One region of the Streptomyces sp. NPDC090499 genome, then DNA from elsewhere that is predicted to be linked to it. Evidence: riboswitches for the same ligand, from Rfam matches in the RefSeq annotation. Region 1 holds a riboswitch; each other region holds the start of a gene.
The links. Region 1 has a riboswitch for S-adenosylmethionine ahead of ACIQVL_RS02080 (aminotransferase class V-fold PLP-dependent enzyme). Riboswitches for the same ligand answer to the same signal wherever they lie in the genome.
Positions count from the first base shown of each region.

Region 2: linked by a shared signal. The riboswitch ahead of ACIQVL_RS37175 (putative leader peptide) and the one ahead of ACIQVL_RS02080 (aminotransferase class V-fold PLP-dependent enzyme) in region 1 are both predicted to bind S-adenosylmethionine.
Region 3: linked by a shared signal. The riboswitch ahead of ACIQVL_RS20575 (amino acid ABC transporter permease) and the one ahead of ACIQVL_RS02080 (aminotransferase class V-fold PLP-dependent enzyme) in region 1 are both predicted to bind S-adenosylmethionine.
Region 4: linked by a shared signal. The riboswitch ahead of thrC (threonine synthase) and the one ahead of ACIQVL_RS02080 (aminotransferase class V-fold PLP-dependent enzyme) in region 1 are both predicted to bind S-adenosylmethionine.

Region 1 is NZ_JBIVXP010000001.1:452,339-455,956, forward strand. Features, by position in the region: gene ACIQVL_RS02070 (rhomboid family intramembrane serine protease) at 1-164, shown strand, start outside; gene ACIQVL_RS02075 (Lrp/AsnC family transcriptional regulator) at 161-442, shown strand; gene ACIQVL_RS02080 (aminotransferase class V-fold PLP-dependent enzyme) at 606-1,967, opposite strand; SAM riboswitch class IV at 2,133-2,249, opposite strand; gene trpD (anthranilate phosphoribosyltransferase) at 2,503-3,567, opposite strand.
Region 2 is NZ_JBIVXP010000014.1:14,397-18,014, forward strand. Features, by position in the region: gene ACIQVL_RS37165 (ABC transporter permease) at 1-305, opposite strand, end outside; gene ACIQVL_RS37170 (ABC transporter substrate-binding protein) at 309-1,928, opposite strand; gene ACIQVL_RS37175 (putative leader peptide) at 2,152-2,268, opposite strand; SAM riboswitch class IV at 2,303-2,416, opposite strand; gene ACIQVL_RS37180 (DUF427 domain-containing protein) at 2,713-3,528, shown strand.
Region 3 is NZ_JBIVXP010000005.1:281,593-285,210, reverse strand. Features, by position in the region: gene ACIQVL_RS20585 (ABC transporter substrate-binding protein) at 1-917, opposite strand, end outside; gene ACIQVL_RS20580 (amino acid ABC transporter ATP-binding protein) at 972-1,760, opposite strand; gene ACIQVL_RS20575 (amino acid ABC transporter permease) at 1,757-2,737, opposite strand; SAM riboswitch class IV at 3,126-3,249, opposite strand; gene ACIQVL_RS20570 (glutathione S-transferase C-terminal domain-containing protein) at 3,327-3,618, opposite strand, start outside.
Region 4 is NZ_JBIVXP010000007.1:168,531-172,148, reverse strand. Features, by position in the region: gene ACIQVL_RS26085 (cold-shock protein) at 1-22, opposite strand, end outside; gene ACIQVL_RS26080 (MoaD/ThiS family protein) at 491-766, opposite strand; gene thrC (threonine synthase) at 810-2,093, opposite strand; SAM riboswitch class I at 2,112-2,265, opposite strand; gene ACIQVL_RS26070 (glucosyl-3-phosphoglycerate synthase) at 2,423-3,367, shown strand; gene ACIQVL_RS26065 (trehalose-6-phosphate synthase) at 3,488-3,618, shown strand, end outside.

The DNA.
Region 1 (3,618 bases):
AGTGGCTGGCACTGAACCAGGCCCCCTCCGGCCCCGGCGTGGCCTACCTCGCCCACCTGGTCGGCTTCGGACTCGGGTTCGGTTACGCGTGGGTGCGGTACGGCCGTACCACTAAAGTGAAGGTCGCCCCAGCTCCGGCACCCGAGGGAGAGAACCAGCCGTGATCACCGCGATCGTCCTCATCAAGACCAGCGTGGACCGGATCCCCGAGATCGCGGAACAGATCGCCGCGCTGGACAGCGTCAGCGAGGTCTTCTCCGTCACCGGTACGTACGACCTGATCGCCATGGTCCGGGTGCGCGAGCACGAGGACCTGGCCGAGGTGATCCCGGGCCGCATCAGCAAGATCCAGGGCGTGGAGGGCACGGACACGCACGTCGCGTTCCGCACGTACTCCCAGCACGACCTGGAGGCGGCGTTCGCGATCGGCCTGGACAGCTAGTAGGCGCCGCCGGCTGCAGCGTGCCCTTCTTTTCTTTTGGGGGCGCGGGGAACTGCGCGATCAGCCACGACGCACCCGCAGAGACGACACTGCGGACCGGTGGGGGCTTGCCGCGCAGTTCCCCGCGCCCCTGACGGGGCGCTGCCCCTGAGGTCGGCCTGGATCACACCGCCGGGACGCAGCGGCCCTCTTCCGTGCGGTACGTCCACTTGGCGCCGTGGGCAACCAGTTCCTTCACGGCGTTCACGAAGCGCTCCACGTGCTCGTCCGGCGTCCCCGCCCCGAAGCTCACGCGGATCGCGTTGAGGGACTTCTCGCCCGGTGCCGCCTCCGGCGCCCCGCACTCGCCCTGGGTCTGCGGGTCGGTGCCCAGCAGGGTCCTGACCAGCGGGTGGGCGCAGAAGAGGCCGTCGCGGACGCCGATGCCGTACTCGGCGGAGAGGGCCGCGGCGAAGTGGGAGCTGTTCCAGCCGTCCACCACGAAGCTGAGCACGCCGACGCGGGGGGCGTCGTCGCCGAAGAGCGAGAGGACCCGGACCTCGGGGACCCCGGCCAGCCCCGCCCGCACCTTCTCGATCAGGTACTGCTCGCGGGCGACCAGCGTGCCGAAGCCCGCCTCGGTGAGTGCCTTGCAGGCGGCGGCGATGGAGTAGGCGCCGATCACGTTGGGCGAGCCCGCCTCGTGCCGCGCCGCGCTCTCGTGCCACTCCACGGCCACTCCCCCGTCCTCGCGCCGGGTGACCTTGCGGCTGGCGCCGCCGCCCGCGAGGTAGGGCTCGGCGGCCTGGAGCCAGTCGGCGCGGCCGGCGAGGACGCCGGAGCCGAAGGGGGCGTACAGCTTGTGGCCGGAGAAGGCGACCCAGTCGACGTCCAGGTCCTGGACGGAGACGGGGTGGTGCGGGGCCAGCTGGGCGGCGTCCAGGACGATCCGGGCGCCGTGGGCGTGCGCGGCGGCCGCGAGCTCCCGTACGGGCCACAGTTCGCCGGTGACGTTGGACGCGCCGGTGACGCAGACCAGGGCCGGGCCGTGGGGATCGCGGTCGGCGAGGGCGCGTTCCAGGGTCTCGACGGCCTGGCGCGGGGTGCGGGGCGCGTCGAGGTAGGTGACGCGGGCGTCCTGCCAGGGCAGCAGGGAGGCGTGGTGCTCGGTCTCGAAGACGAAGACCTGACAGCCGGCGGGCAGGGCACGGGCCAGGAGGTTCAGGGAGTCCGTGGTGGAGCGGGTGAAGACCAGCTGGTCGTCGGGGCGGCAGTCCAGGAACTCGGCGACGGCCCGGCGGGCGTTCTCGAAGAGGTCCGTGGAGAGCTGGGAGAGGTAGCCGGCGCCTCGGTGGACGCTGCCGTAGTAGGGCGCGTACGCCGCGACGTCGTCCCAGACCCGCTGCAGGGCGGGGGCGCTGGCCGCGTAGTCGAGGGCGGCATAGGCGACCTCGCCGCCGGTGACGAGCGGGACGGTGACATCGCGGCCCAGAACGGGCAGGGGGGCACAGACGGACTGGGCGGCGACAGCGGTGGAGACGGACATGGCGGAACTCCTGTGAGAGGCAAGGGGAATCACCGCGCGAACCGGTACGGCTCAAGCACGGGGAAGGGTGAAAGGGGTGTGCGGAGGCGGGGCTCGGCGCCCTATCGCATTCGCTTGCTCACAGAAGGCTCCCTCGACGACCAGGACCCCTGGTGTTTCGTGAGGGGTCCGCGCTTGCCGTAGACCTCGCTGCCTACGGCCTGGTCTTCACCCGGGGCACCCCGCCACGGACGGAGGGTTGCCGGACAGTCGGCCGGGGCCTCATGACTGTCACTCATGACCTGCAAAAAACCTAGGTGAAGTGATCGCCGACGCGCAACCCGTGTCCGGATGACGGGACGGGAGCCTGGCCGGCTGGGCACCGTCGGCAACACCGTGTCGGGTTGCGTGCCGTTGCGGCGGGATGAGACCCAGGCCGGTCGCCGACTTCACCAGCATCGGCGCCGGTCTTCCTCTTTCCGCCGCAACGGCGATCAACCACGACGGCGGGGCCCGGCGGGGCCTGACCGCGCCTCCGCACCGTCGGCCGTGCCCCTTACTTGTTCGTCGCGGCTGCCCAGCGCTCAAGCACCCGCTTGGCCGCACCCGAGTCGATCGACTCCGCCGCCCTGTCCATGCCGGCCCGGAGCTGCTCGGCCAGTGCCCCGGCGCCCGGGTCGAGGGCCACCAGGGCCGCCGCCGAGTTCAGCAGCACCGCGTCCCGCACCGGGCCCTGCTCGCCGTCCAGCAGCCTGCGGGCGACCTCCGCGTTGTACGACGGGTCGCCGCCCCGCAGCGCCTCCACGGGGACCAGGCCGATGCCGACGTCACGGGGGTCGAAGGTCTCCTCCGTGACCTTGCCGTCGCGGACGATCCAGACGCGGGACGTGGCGGTCGTCGTCAGTTCGTCGAGGCCGTCGTCGCCGCGGAAGACGAGGGAGGAGTGACCGCGTTCGGCGAAGACGCCGGCGACGACGGGGGCCATGCGGGGGTCGGCGACGCCGACGGCCTGGGCACGGACCCGTGCCGGGTTGGTGAGCGGGCCGAGGATGTTGAAGACCGTGCGGATGCCCAGCTGGCCGCGCGCGGCGCCCGCGTACCGCAGCGCCGGGTGGAACTTGACGGCGAAGCAGAAGGTGATGCCTGCCTCCTCGGCGACCTCGGCGACCCGCTGCGGGGTCAGGTCGAGGTTGACGCCGAGCTTCTCCAGGACGTCGGAGGCCCCGGACGCGGAGGAGGCCGCGCGGTTGCCGTGCTTGACGACCTTCGCCCCGGTGCCTGCCACCACGAGCGCCGACATCGTGGAGATGTTCACCGTCTTCGCGCCGTCGCCGCCGGTGCCTACGATGTCGACGGTGCGGCCCGGCACCTCGATGACGTTGGCGTGCTCGTACATCGTGCGGACGAGCCCGTTGATCTCCTCGACGGTCTCGCCCTTGGCCCGCAGGGCGACGACGAAGCCCGCGATCTGGGCGTCGGTGGCCTGGCCGCGCATGATCTGGTCCATCGCCCAGGCCGTCGCGTCGGAGCTCTGGTCCTGGCCGTACAGCAGCGCGTTCAGTACCTCGGGCCAGGAACGGCCCGCCGCGGTGTCGCCTCCAGCGGGGGTCACAGCGCTCATACGGCCGCTCCTGATCGTCGTACGGGACATAACCGGTCTCGGGCCTACCCT
Region 2 (3,618 bases), on a different contig from region 1:
TGCGGCAGCGCGTCGGCCAGGGTGGAGGTCACCGGGCGGCCGGTGGAGACCGCGTCGCCGAAGTCCCCGCGCACCGCCCGCCCCAGATACTCCGCGTACTGCACCGGCACCGGCTTGTCGAAGCCGTACTCGTGCCGCAGCCTGGCCAGTTGGGCCGGATCGACCTGCCCCGTGTCCATCCCGGCACCCGCCATCGCGGAGACCGGGTCACCGGGCAGGAGGTCCAGCACCAGGAACGACACCGTGTACGCCGCCCACAGCACCCCGACCGCCTGCGCCAGCCGTTTGATCACATAGCGGCGCATGCGCTAGCCGATCCAGGTGTCGTGCAGCTGGACGCGGCTGCCGGAGTCGAATGTCAGGTCGTGCACCTTGTTCGAGACGCCCAGCTGGGTCTGGAGCTCCACCACCGGCACGTCGTACGCGTTCCGCACGATCAACTGCTGTGCCTCACCGATCAGTTGCTCACGCTTCGCGGTGTCCGTGGTCGCGGCCTGCGCGGACAGCGCCGTGTCCAGCGAACTGGTCGGGAGGTGGTAGAAGTTGGCCAGCCGGGTGGAGAAGGAGCTGCGCAGGATGTCCGGGTCGGCGCGGGTCGTGTTCCCCCACACCACGTCGAAGTCACCCGACTGGAGCGTCGTGGCGAACTGCGTGACCGGCAGCTGCTTGAGCACCACGTCGATGCCGACCGCCTTGAGCTGCTGCTGGACCAGCTCCAGCGCGGGCTGGTTGGTGGCCGCGTTGGGGAACCAGCTGATGGTCAGGGCCAGCTTCTTGCCGTCCTTGGTGCGGACGCCGTCGCCGTCCGCCTTCCAACCGGCTTGCTCCAAAAGGGACTTGGCCTTGGCCGTGTCGAGGGCCAGGTCCGCCGAGAGATCGGTGTAGTCGGGCGTGGTGTGCGCCAGGATGCTGGTCGCGGGCCGGGTGCCGGTCGGGTAGACCGTGTCGGCGATCTGCTTCCGGTCGACGGCGGCCGAGATCGCCTGACGGACCTTCGCGTCCTTCAGCAGGGGCCGCGCGTTGTTGAGCCCCAGGCCGAACACCACACCGGGGTTGGCGCGGCTCCGGAGGGTGACCTGGCCGCCCTTGAGGGACGCCTCGTTGGCCTTGCCGACGCTGCTGATCGCGTCCACCTGCCCGGACTGGAGACTGCCGGCCCGTACGCCCGCCTCCGGCACGACCTTGAACACCAGCTTGTCCAGGTAGGCCGCGCCCTGCTTCGACCAGAGCGAGGAGCCCCAGTCGTAGCCGGTGCGCCTGTCCAGGGTGACCGACTGGTTCTGCACGTACTGCTTGAGCACGAAAGGCCCGGACCCGACCACCCCGTCGCTGCACTTCTGCTGCGGGCTCTTCCTGACGCTCGCCGAGGACTCGATCCCCAGCGAGTGGGTCGAAGTCGCCTGCAGGAACTGGGCGTTGGGCTGCTTGAAGGCGACCTTGACGGTGAGCGGGTCGACCACGGTGGTGCTCTTGGCGCCGCTCAGGTAGCCCTCGGCGAGGGTGCCCAGGGCGCCGAGGCCCGGCACCGCGTCGAAGTTGTCCTTGACCACCTGCGCGGTCAGCTCCGAGCCGTCGCTGAAGGTGACGCCCGGCCGCAGATGGAACGTGAACGTCGTCGCGTCGGAGCTGATCTCCCAGCTCCTGGCGAGCCACGGCACGATCTTGCCGGTCTTCGGGTCCTGGTCGGTCAGGGAGTCCACGATCTGGCGCACCGAGTAGATGGTGTCGTTGCCGGCGACCTGCTGCGGGTCCACGCAGCCGGCGTCGGAGCCCACCGCGAAGGTCAGGGTGCCGCCGGACCTCGCCCGGCCGCTTCCGCCGCCGGAGCCGTCGTCGCCCGAACCGCATGCGGTCAGCAGGACGCTGGTGGTCAGGAGCGCGGCCAGGGGCGCCCATCGGGAGGGTCTGAAATCCGGAAGTGCAGTCACGGAGGGCTTTCTCCTACTCGTGTCACCGGGGCACGACCGCGCACGGATGCGCGGAGGCATGACGGTGTGTGCGGCCCCGGCGGATCGGGACTCCGGCCGGGGATGCGCTGTGCAGACAGGGGATTTGGCATGCGGACGACGCCGGGAACCGGCGGCGAGGGAGGGAACGGCGCGAAGGGGCCGGGACCGGTGACGGAACGTCAGCCGGCGGCAGCCGGGCCGGTCAGGCCCGACAGAGGCAGCTGGTCGAGCGCTTCAGGTCGATGTGGCGCCGGCGCGCGAGCCGGGAGTACGCCGTGGCGTCGGCGGGGGAAGCAGCGGAGTCATCGCTGTGCCGCATGTCGAACCTCCCCGTCTCCGGCCCCGGTCACGGGGCCACGCGCTTGCGGGAGTCATCGGTGATCCCGCCGGGCTTTCACCTGGAGCACCCCACCGCGCGGGAGGGTTGCCGGTCAGCGAGCCAGGGCCTGACGCTGACACTCAATGCCGTTGGCGATGCTACGGATCGATCTTGGCGTACGTCAATGCCGTCACGTGACGCCCTGTCCGGGGAACGCGAACACCTGGACCCGCCTCCGGCACCGGGCGGTGGCACCCCTGCCGGCCTTCGCCGACCCGGACGGCTCCGGCTTCGAACCCGTCTCGGTGTGGGAGCGTGCCCGTGGCAGCGTCGGGGAGTACCTGTGGTTGGTTCTCCGGCCGCTCCGGCAGTTCGCCGCCTGGCGGGAGAAACGCCCCTACGTCGCCGAAGTCACCGCGTGTCAAGCCCGAAGGAGAGCCGGTCATGACCACATTCCCCACCGCGCGAGCCGTGCGGACCACCCCCGAGGGGCTCCTGTGGGAGCCGAGCGAGCGCTGGGTGCGCGGCCGCAAGGGTGACGTCACGGTCGTCGACAGCCGGCACCCCGTCCTTGTCTGGGAGCCGGGTGTTCCCGTGCCGCTGTACGCGTTCCCGCGCGCGGAGGTGCGCGAGGAACTCCTGCGTCCCGCGAAGAACCCGCCGACCGGTACCCACACCGGCTCGCGGATCTTCTACGACGTCGAGGTCGACGGCGAGTTGCTGGCCAACGCCGCCTGGACCTTCCCGGCGGCCGACCTGGCCGACCACATCGCCTTCGAGTGGTTCCGGCGCGTCGGCCGGGGCCTCGACCACTGGTACGAGGAGGAGGAAGAGATCTTCGTCCACCCCCGCGACCCGCACAAGCGGGTGGACGCCATCCCCAGCAGCCGGCACCTCGTGGTCGAGATCGACGGCACGGTCGTCGCGGACACCCGTCGGCCGGTCCTGCTCTTCGAGACCGGCCTGCCCACCCGCTACTACGTCCCGCGCGAGGACGTCCGCCTCGACCTGCTCGAAGCCACCGACCACCACACCGGCTGCCCGTACAAGGGCACCGCCGAGTACTGGTCGTGGCGCGGCGAGGGCGACGTCCCGCCGAACGTCGTCTGGAGCTACCCGGACCCGCTGCCCGCGGTCGGCGCCGTCCAGGGGCTCCTCGCGTTCTACAACGAGGCGGTCGACATCACCCTCGACGGCGAGCGGGTGGAACGCCCCGTCACCCACTTCACCAAGGCGCTCTCGGAGCAGAGGCGCACCTGACGAGCCACGACCGCGGCGTCCGTCCCGACGGGCCTCGCCGGACCACGGTCGGCCGCACCGCGGCGGGGCCTGACGTGTCACCCGTGTACC
Region 3 (3,618 bases), on a different contig from region 1:
AGGTGGTTGATGGCGTCCGCAAGGGGCTTGGCGAGGCCGCTGTCCTTCTTGGCGGTGGCCGCGATCAGGCCCTGGAGGCTGCCGCCCGCGCCGGAGTAGGTGCCCGCGGTACGGGTGGCGTTGGGCGTGTTCGCGGTCTGCTTGTTGTGGTAAGCGATGCCGGGGTTGGGGCCGAGGTAGGCGTCGATCTTGCCGCTGGACAGGGCCAGGTAGACGCTGTTGCTGTCCTGGAAGTACTTGACGGTGAGCTTCTTGCCCTCGCTCTCCAGCTTCTTCTTCCACTCCAGGAGGATCTTCTCCTGGTTGGTGCCGGCGCCCACGGAGACGGTCTTGCCGGCGAGGTTCTCGTAGTCGCCGTCGAAGTTCCAGGTGCTCTTCTTCGGCACGGCGAAGGCGAGGTTGTCCTGCCGGTAGGAGGCGAACTCGTACTTCTTCTTGCGCTCCTCGGTGTCGGTGACGTTGGAGAAGGCCACGTCGACCTTGCCGCTGTCGATCCCGACGAACATGTTCTCCCAGGTGGCGTTCTGGATCTCCGGCTTCAGACCGAGAACCGCGGCGACCAGGCGCGCGAGGTCGGGCTCGGAGCCGGTGAGGGTCTTCTGGTCGCTGCCCACGAAGGCCAGCGGCGGGAACCCGGCGGGCAGGGCACCCTCGCCGATGACGAGCTTGCCGCTCTTCCTGACCGAGGCGGGCAGTTCGGCGCTGATGGACTTGACCTCGGAGACCTTGATCGTGGTCTGGGTGGCGGCGCCGTTGGAGACCTGGCCGATGACGACCTCGCCGGTCTTCGCGGCGGAGGTGGTGGTGGCCGCGTCGCTGTCGCCCCCGCAGGCGGCAAGCCCGGTGGCGAGGGAGGCGACGGCGGTGGCCGCGGTGATGCCTCTGAGCAGGCTGCGTCGGGTGAGGAGCGTGGGCATGGCTGTCCTTCGTGAGGTGATGAGAGAGGTGACGGGGCGGGTGAAAGGGGTGGTTCAGAGGACCTTGCTGAGGAAGTCCCTGGTCCGCTCGTGCTGCGGGTTGTCGAGGACCTCGGAGGGCGGGCCCTGCTCGACGATCCGGCCGCCGTCGATGAAGACGACCCGGTCGGCGATCTCGCGGGCGAAGCCGATCTCGTGGGTGACGATGACCAGGGTGGTGCCGCTGGTCGCCAGGTCCTTGATGACGGCGAGGACCTCGCCGACGAGTTCGGGGTCCAGGGCGGAGGTGGGCTCGTCGAAGAGGATCACGCCGGGGCGCAGGGCGAGCGCACGGGCGATGGCGACGCGCTGCTGCTGGCCGCCGGAGAGCTGCCGGGGGTAGGCGCCGATGCGCTCGCCGAGGCCGACCCGTTCCAGGAGTTCCTTGGCCAGCGCCTGGGCCGCGGGCTTGCCGAGCTTCCCGGTGGCGGCGGGGGCGGCGGCCACGTTGTCCAGCACGGTCAGGTGCGGGAAGAGGTTGAAGTTCTGGAAGACGAAGCCGATCCGGCCGCGCTGGGCCAGGATGGCGCGCTCGCTCAGCTCCTTGAGCCGGCCGCTCTGCCGCTTCACCCCGATCGGCTCGCCGTTGATGCTGACGTGGCCGCGCTCGGGCTTCTCCAGGTGGTTGACGACCCTGAGGAGGGTGGACTTGCCGGAGCCGGACGGGCCGATGACGACGGTGACCTCGCCGGGGCGGATGGTCAGGTCGATGCCGTCGAGGACGCGGTGGGCGCCGTACCACTTGTGGACGCCGTGGATCTCCAGGGCGGCGGGGGCCGTCTCCAGGGTGTCGGTGGTGGTCATACCGCGGCCTCCCGGCGGATGCGGGCGCGCAGTTCGGTGAGGCCGGCGCGCAGTTTCTGCAGGGGGGTCGGGGGCAGCGCGCGGGTGGCGCCGCGGGCGTAGTACCGCTCCACGTAGAACTGGATCACGGAGACGACGCTGGTCAGGATCAGGTACCAGACGGTCACCACGAGGAGCAGCGGCACGATGTCGCCGGGGTAGGTGGAGCCCATGCTCTGCGCGGAGCCGAACAGGTCGAGCAGCGAGACGTAGAAGACCAGCGAGGTGCTCTTGATCAGACCGATCAGCTGGTTGACGTAGTTCGGGGTGATCGACCTGAGCGCCTGCGGGAACACGATCTTCCGGAACTGGTAGCCCTTGGGCAGGCCGAGCGCCGCGGCCGCCTCGTGCTGGCCCTGGTCCACGGAGAGGATGCCGCCGCGGACCACCTCGGCCGCGTAGGCGGCCTCGTTGAGGCTGAGGCCGATGACGGCGACGACCATGTCGGTGGCGAGCTTCGACTCGTCGAAGGAGAAGAAGGCGGGCCCGAAGGGGACGCCGATGCTCAACGTCTTGTACAGGGCGCTGAAGTTGTAGAGGAAGAGCAGGACCACGATGAGCGGTATGGACCGCAGCGCCCACACGTAGGTCCAGCTGACCGCCCGCAGCACCGGGCTCCTCGAGAGCCGGGCCAGGGCCAGGAGGATGCCCCCGAGCAGGCCCAGCACCGCGCTGTAGGCGGTGACTTCGAGGGTGATGGCGAGTCCGTCGAGGATGGTCGGCCGCAGGAACCAGTAGCCCCAGCGGTCCCACTGGTAGAAGGGGTTGGTCACCAGTCCGTGCACGAACTGGGCGGCCAGGACCAGGACGACGGCGGTGGCGATCCACCGTCCCGGTCTGCGCAGCTGCTGAACGCGCTGTGCGGCGAGGGGCGGTGACGGTTCGTCGGCGGCGGGTGCCTCGGGGGCGGCGATCGTGGCGCCTGGGGGTTCACTCATGGCGGGCTCCGGCGGAGTCGGACACCCACGTGTCCCGCGGCGGGGGCCGCGCACCGGGCCGTGTTCGGGCACGGCGCGGTGCGCGGAGGCGCGCGGGGCACGGGGCGGGGCGGACGGCGGCACACCGGACGGCCGGTGTCTCGACGGGGACGCTGGGGTGCGAAGCTGCGGGGAACCGGCGGAAAGGCCTGGTCAGACCCGACAGCGGGCACAGCCCGGTGCGGTACACGCGCTACACAGGGCGCTGTTGACACGGAGCAGGTCGACGGCGCGGTCGGCGACGAGCGGGCTCGGGTACGGGCGTACGCAGCCGTCGGCGCGGCGCTGGGCCGTGCTGGAGGCTGCGTACATGTCCGTCACCTGTCACTGTCGTGCCGGCCCCGAGGGGCACTCGCGCTTACCGAATCGTCGCTTGCCGAAACGTCGTCGGTCCGGTCGTCACCTGGGGCACCCCACCGCGGTGCGAGGGTTGCCGGTCAGCAAGCCAGGGCTTGACGCTGACGCTCATGACCGTTCTGGTCCGCAAGTAACGCAGTTGCCCGAACGAATGTCAACGCCTGTCCGACTGGCGAAACGGTTCGGGCCGCTCTCACCTGCGCGGACAGCCGGGTGCGTCCGCCGCGTGGCCCGCCCAGTCCAGGATCTGGACGGCCGCGCCGGCGGCCTCCAGGCCCTGGCAACGGCCGTGGTGGCGGCGGGCGATGCCGTCGAGGTCCAGGTGGGTGCCGAAGGCCGGGTGGGCGGCCAGCCGGCGGGCGTAGGCCCACAGCGCCGGGTGGCCGGCGACGGCGTGCACCGCGGCGGCGTCGAGGTGGTTGCGGTGCACGGTGTCGAGTTGCACCAGCGCCACCCACAACTCGATGTCGGCGGCCGTGAGTTGA
Region 4 (3,618 bases), on a different contig from region 1:
ACTTGACGGTGCCCTGAGCCATGCCTAACTCCCCTATTACTGGCCCTTGCACAGATCCACACTTCGCGGATCCGGGTCAGACCTCACCCCCCATTGGTTGGGGGCGTGCGCCGGAACGCGTCGACCGCGGCTGAATGTATCTGTCCAACTGCCGTCTGCAACAGGTCAATCGGACGAGAATTCTGGACGGAAGGGGTCCGGAATGTAGCAAGAATTCGGCCGAATTCAGGGCAAGTCGGGCCCCATAAAGGCCACAAAAGCCGCATATAACCCGCGCACTTTGGCTACTTCTTGTCGGGCTCGCGGTATCGAATACGGGGCTCCCGACCTGGAGATCGGGACCGTGTTCCCCAACTGTACCGCGCTCAACCACACAGAATTGCCCCCTCCGCTTCTCTCACGGAGGGGGCAATCGGATGAACAGTCGGTGATCGGCGTTACCGAAGGTAATGTTCGGTCATTCGATCAGCCTGTCAAGCGGGGCCGCAGGTCAGCCTCCGGCGACGGCCGGGATGATGGAGACGCCGGCGCCGTCCGGGGTGACGGTCTCCAGGCCCTGCTCGAAGCGCACGTCGTCGTCGTTGACGTACACGTTGACGAACCGGCGCAGCTTGCCCTGGTCGTCCAGAACCCGCGCGGAGATGCCGGTGTGCTTCTTCTCCAGGTCCGAGATGACCTCGCCGAGCGTGGCCCCTTCGGCGGCGACTTCGGCCTGGCCACCGGTGTAGGTGCGCAGGATGGTGGGGATGCGAACGGTGACGCTCACGTTTTTACCTCCGGTCCGGGCAACGCCCTATTTCTCGGGGGACTCAGGCGAGCCCGGCCTCGCGGAAAGACTCCAGATTCGGGCGAATGGTCGCGGTGAGTCCGGTCCCCGCCACCGCGTCCAGCGTCTTCAGTCCATCACCGGTGTTGAGTACAACGACCGACTTCGCCGGATCAATCAACCCATTCTCAATGAGCTTTTTGGTGACTCCAACCGTCACTCCGCCGGCGGTTTCCGCGAAGATTCCCTCGGTCCGCGCGAGCAGCTTGATGGCGTCGACGACCTGCTCGTCGGTGACGTCCTCCACCGCGCCGCCGGTACGCCGCGCGATATCGAGGACGTACGGCCCGTCGGCCGGGTTGCCGATGGCCAGCGACTTGGCGATGGTGTTCGGCTTCTGCGGGCGGACCACGTCGTGGCCCTCCTTGTAGGCCACCGACACCGGCGAGCAGCCCTCGGCCTGGGCACCGAAGATCTTGTACGGCCGGTCCTCGACGAGACCGAGCTTGATCAGCTCCTGCAGCCCCTTGTCGATCTTCGTCAGCTGCGATCCCGAGGCGATCGGGACGACCAGCTGGTCCGGGATCCGCCAGCCGAGCTGCTCGCAGATCTCGTACGCCAGGGTCTTGGAACCCTCCGCGTAGTACGGCCGCAGGTTGACGTTGACGAAGCCCCAGCCCTCGCCGGCCGGGTCACCGATCAGCTCGGAGCAGAAACGGTTCACGTCGTCGTAGTTGCCCTCGATGCCGACGAGCTCGCCGCCGTAGATCGCGGCCATGACGACCTTGCCCTGCTCCAGGTCGTGCGGGATGAAGACGCAGGAGCGGAAGCCAGCGCGGGCGGCGGCGGCGCCGACCGCGCCGGCCAGGTTGCCGGTGGAGGAGCAGGAGAGGGTGGTGTAGCCGAAGGCGCGGGCGGCCTCGACGGCCTGGGCGACGACGCGGTCCTTGAAGGAGTGCGTCGGGTTGCCGGAGTCGTCCTTCACGTACAGCCCGCCGGTCACCCCGAGCTCGCGGGCCAGGTTGTCGGCCTGGACGAGCTTGGTCCAGCCGGGGTTGATGTTCGGCTTGGTCGCCACGTCCGCGGGGACGGGCAGCAGCGGCGCGTAGCGCCAGATGTTCGCGGGACCCGCTTCGATCGTCTTGCGGAGTTCCTCGGTGTCGTAGGCCGAGAAGTCGTACGCGATCTCCAGCGGGCCGAAACACTCCTCGCAGGCGAAGACCGGGCCGAGCGGCACCCGGTGACCGCACTCGCGGCAGCTCAGGGCGGCGGCGGGACCAAGGTCGACGGTGGAATCCGTGGTGCTTGCAACAGTCTGCACAGCCATGTGAGGCGAGGCCCTTTCTCCTCATCTTCCTCACGACGCATCTCGCCGTGAGACGGATTTGGCACCTTCCCTAGCCGGGAGCCTCGCGGCGATCGACAGTGATCTACGAGTACCGACTGGAGGGTTGCCGGGGCTTCATCGGGCCGTTTCCCTCTGCCCCTCTGGATGAGCGGTATGTAGTTGTCAACGCCGGGTGACCCCAGGACATGCGATGGTCATCGGCGTTGTTCAAGACTGTAACCGAAGGCCAGGACAGTTGAGAGAGTCGTCCGAACCGCGAGATGGATCACACCTCGTCGTGTGACCGTGACAGTGAGGAGCCGCTGACCGTGCTGGAAGAAGCCGAGCGCTGGCTGGCCACCCGCTCCTGGTCCGTAACCGACCGCCCCCTGCACAAGATCATGGCAGCCAAACGGTCCTCCGGGCAGACGGTCAGCGTCGTGCTGCCCGCGCTCAACGAGGAGGAGACCGTCGGCGACATCGTCGCGATCATCCGCCACGACCTCATGCAGCAGGTGCCGCTCGTCGACGAGATCGTGGTCGTCGACTCCGGCTCCACCGACCGCACGGCGGCCGTCGCCGCGGCCGCCGGCGCCCGCGTGGTGCACCGCGACGCGATCCTGCCCCGCATCCCCGCCGTCCCCGGCAAGGGCGAGGTCCTCTGGCGCTCCCTCCTGGTCACCACCGGGGACATCGTCTGTTTCATCGACGCCGACCTGCGGGAGTTCTCCTCCGACTTCGTCACCGGCATCGTCGGCCCGCTCCTCACCGAACCGGGCGTGGACCTCGTCAAGGCGATGTACGACCGCCCGCTCGGCGGCGCCGCCGGGCAGGGCGGCCGGGTCACCGAGCTGATGGCCCGCCCGCTGCTGAACATGCACTGGCCGCAGCTGGCCGGTTTCGTCCAGCCGCTCGGCGGCGAGTACGCGGCCCGCCGCTCGCTGCTGGAACAGCTCCCGTTCCCGGTCGGCTACGGCGTGGAGCTGGGCATGCTGGTCGACGCCCTGCACCTGGTGGGGCTCGACGCCCTCGCCCAGGTCGACGTCGGCGTCCGCAAGCACCGCCACCAGGACGGCCAGGCCCTCGGCCGGATGTCCGCCGCGATCTACCGCACGGCCCAGCTCCGGCTGGCCCGCGGCCACCTGATCCGGCCCGCCCTCACCCAGTTCGAACGGGGCGAGGACGGCTTCGAGCCCCGCACGTACTCCGTGGACACCGAGGAACGCCCGCCGATGGTGGAGATCACGGAGTACGCCGAGCGCAAGGTGGCGTGAGTGCGGGGTCCGCGTGCGTGGCGTGAGTTCGCCGTACGGCCGTATACGGCGGCGCGTCGGGCGCGGCCGTACGTTTGAGCGTTTACGGGCCGGGCTAGGTTGAGGCGTATGGCTTCCCCCATGGCTTCCACCGGCGGTGCCGAGGTGCTGGTCGCGTCCAATCGCGGCCCGGTCTCGTACGACCTGCGCGAAGACGGTTCGCTGCACGCCAAACGGGGCGGCGGCGGGCTGGTCTCGGGCCTGTCGGCGAT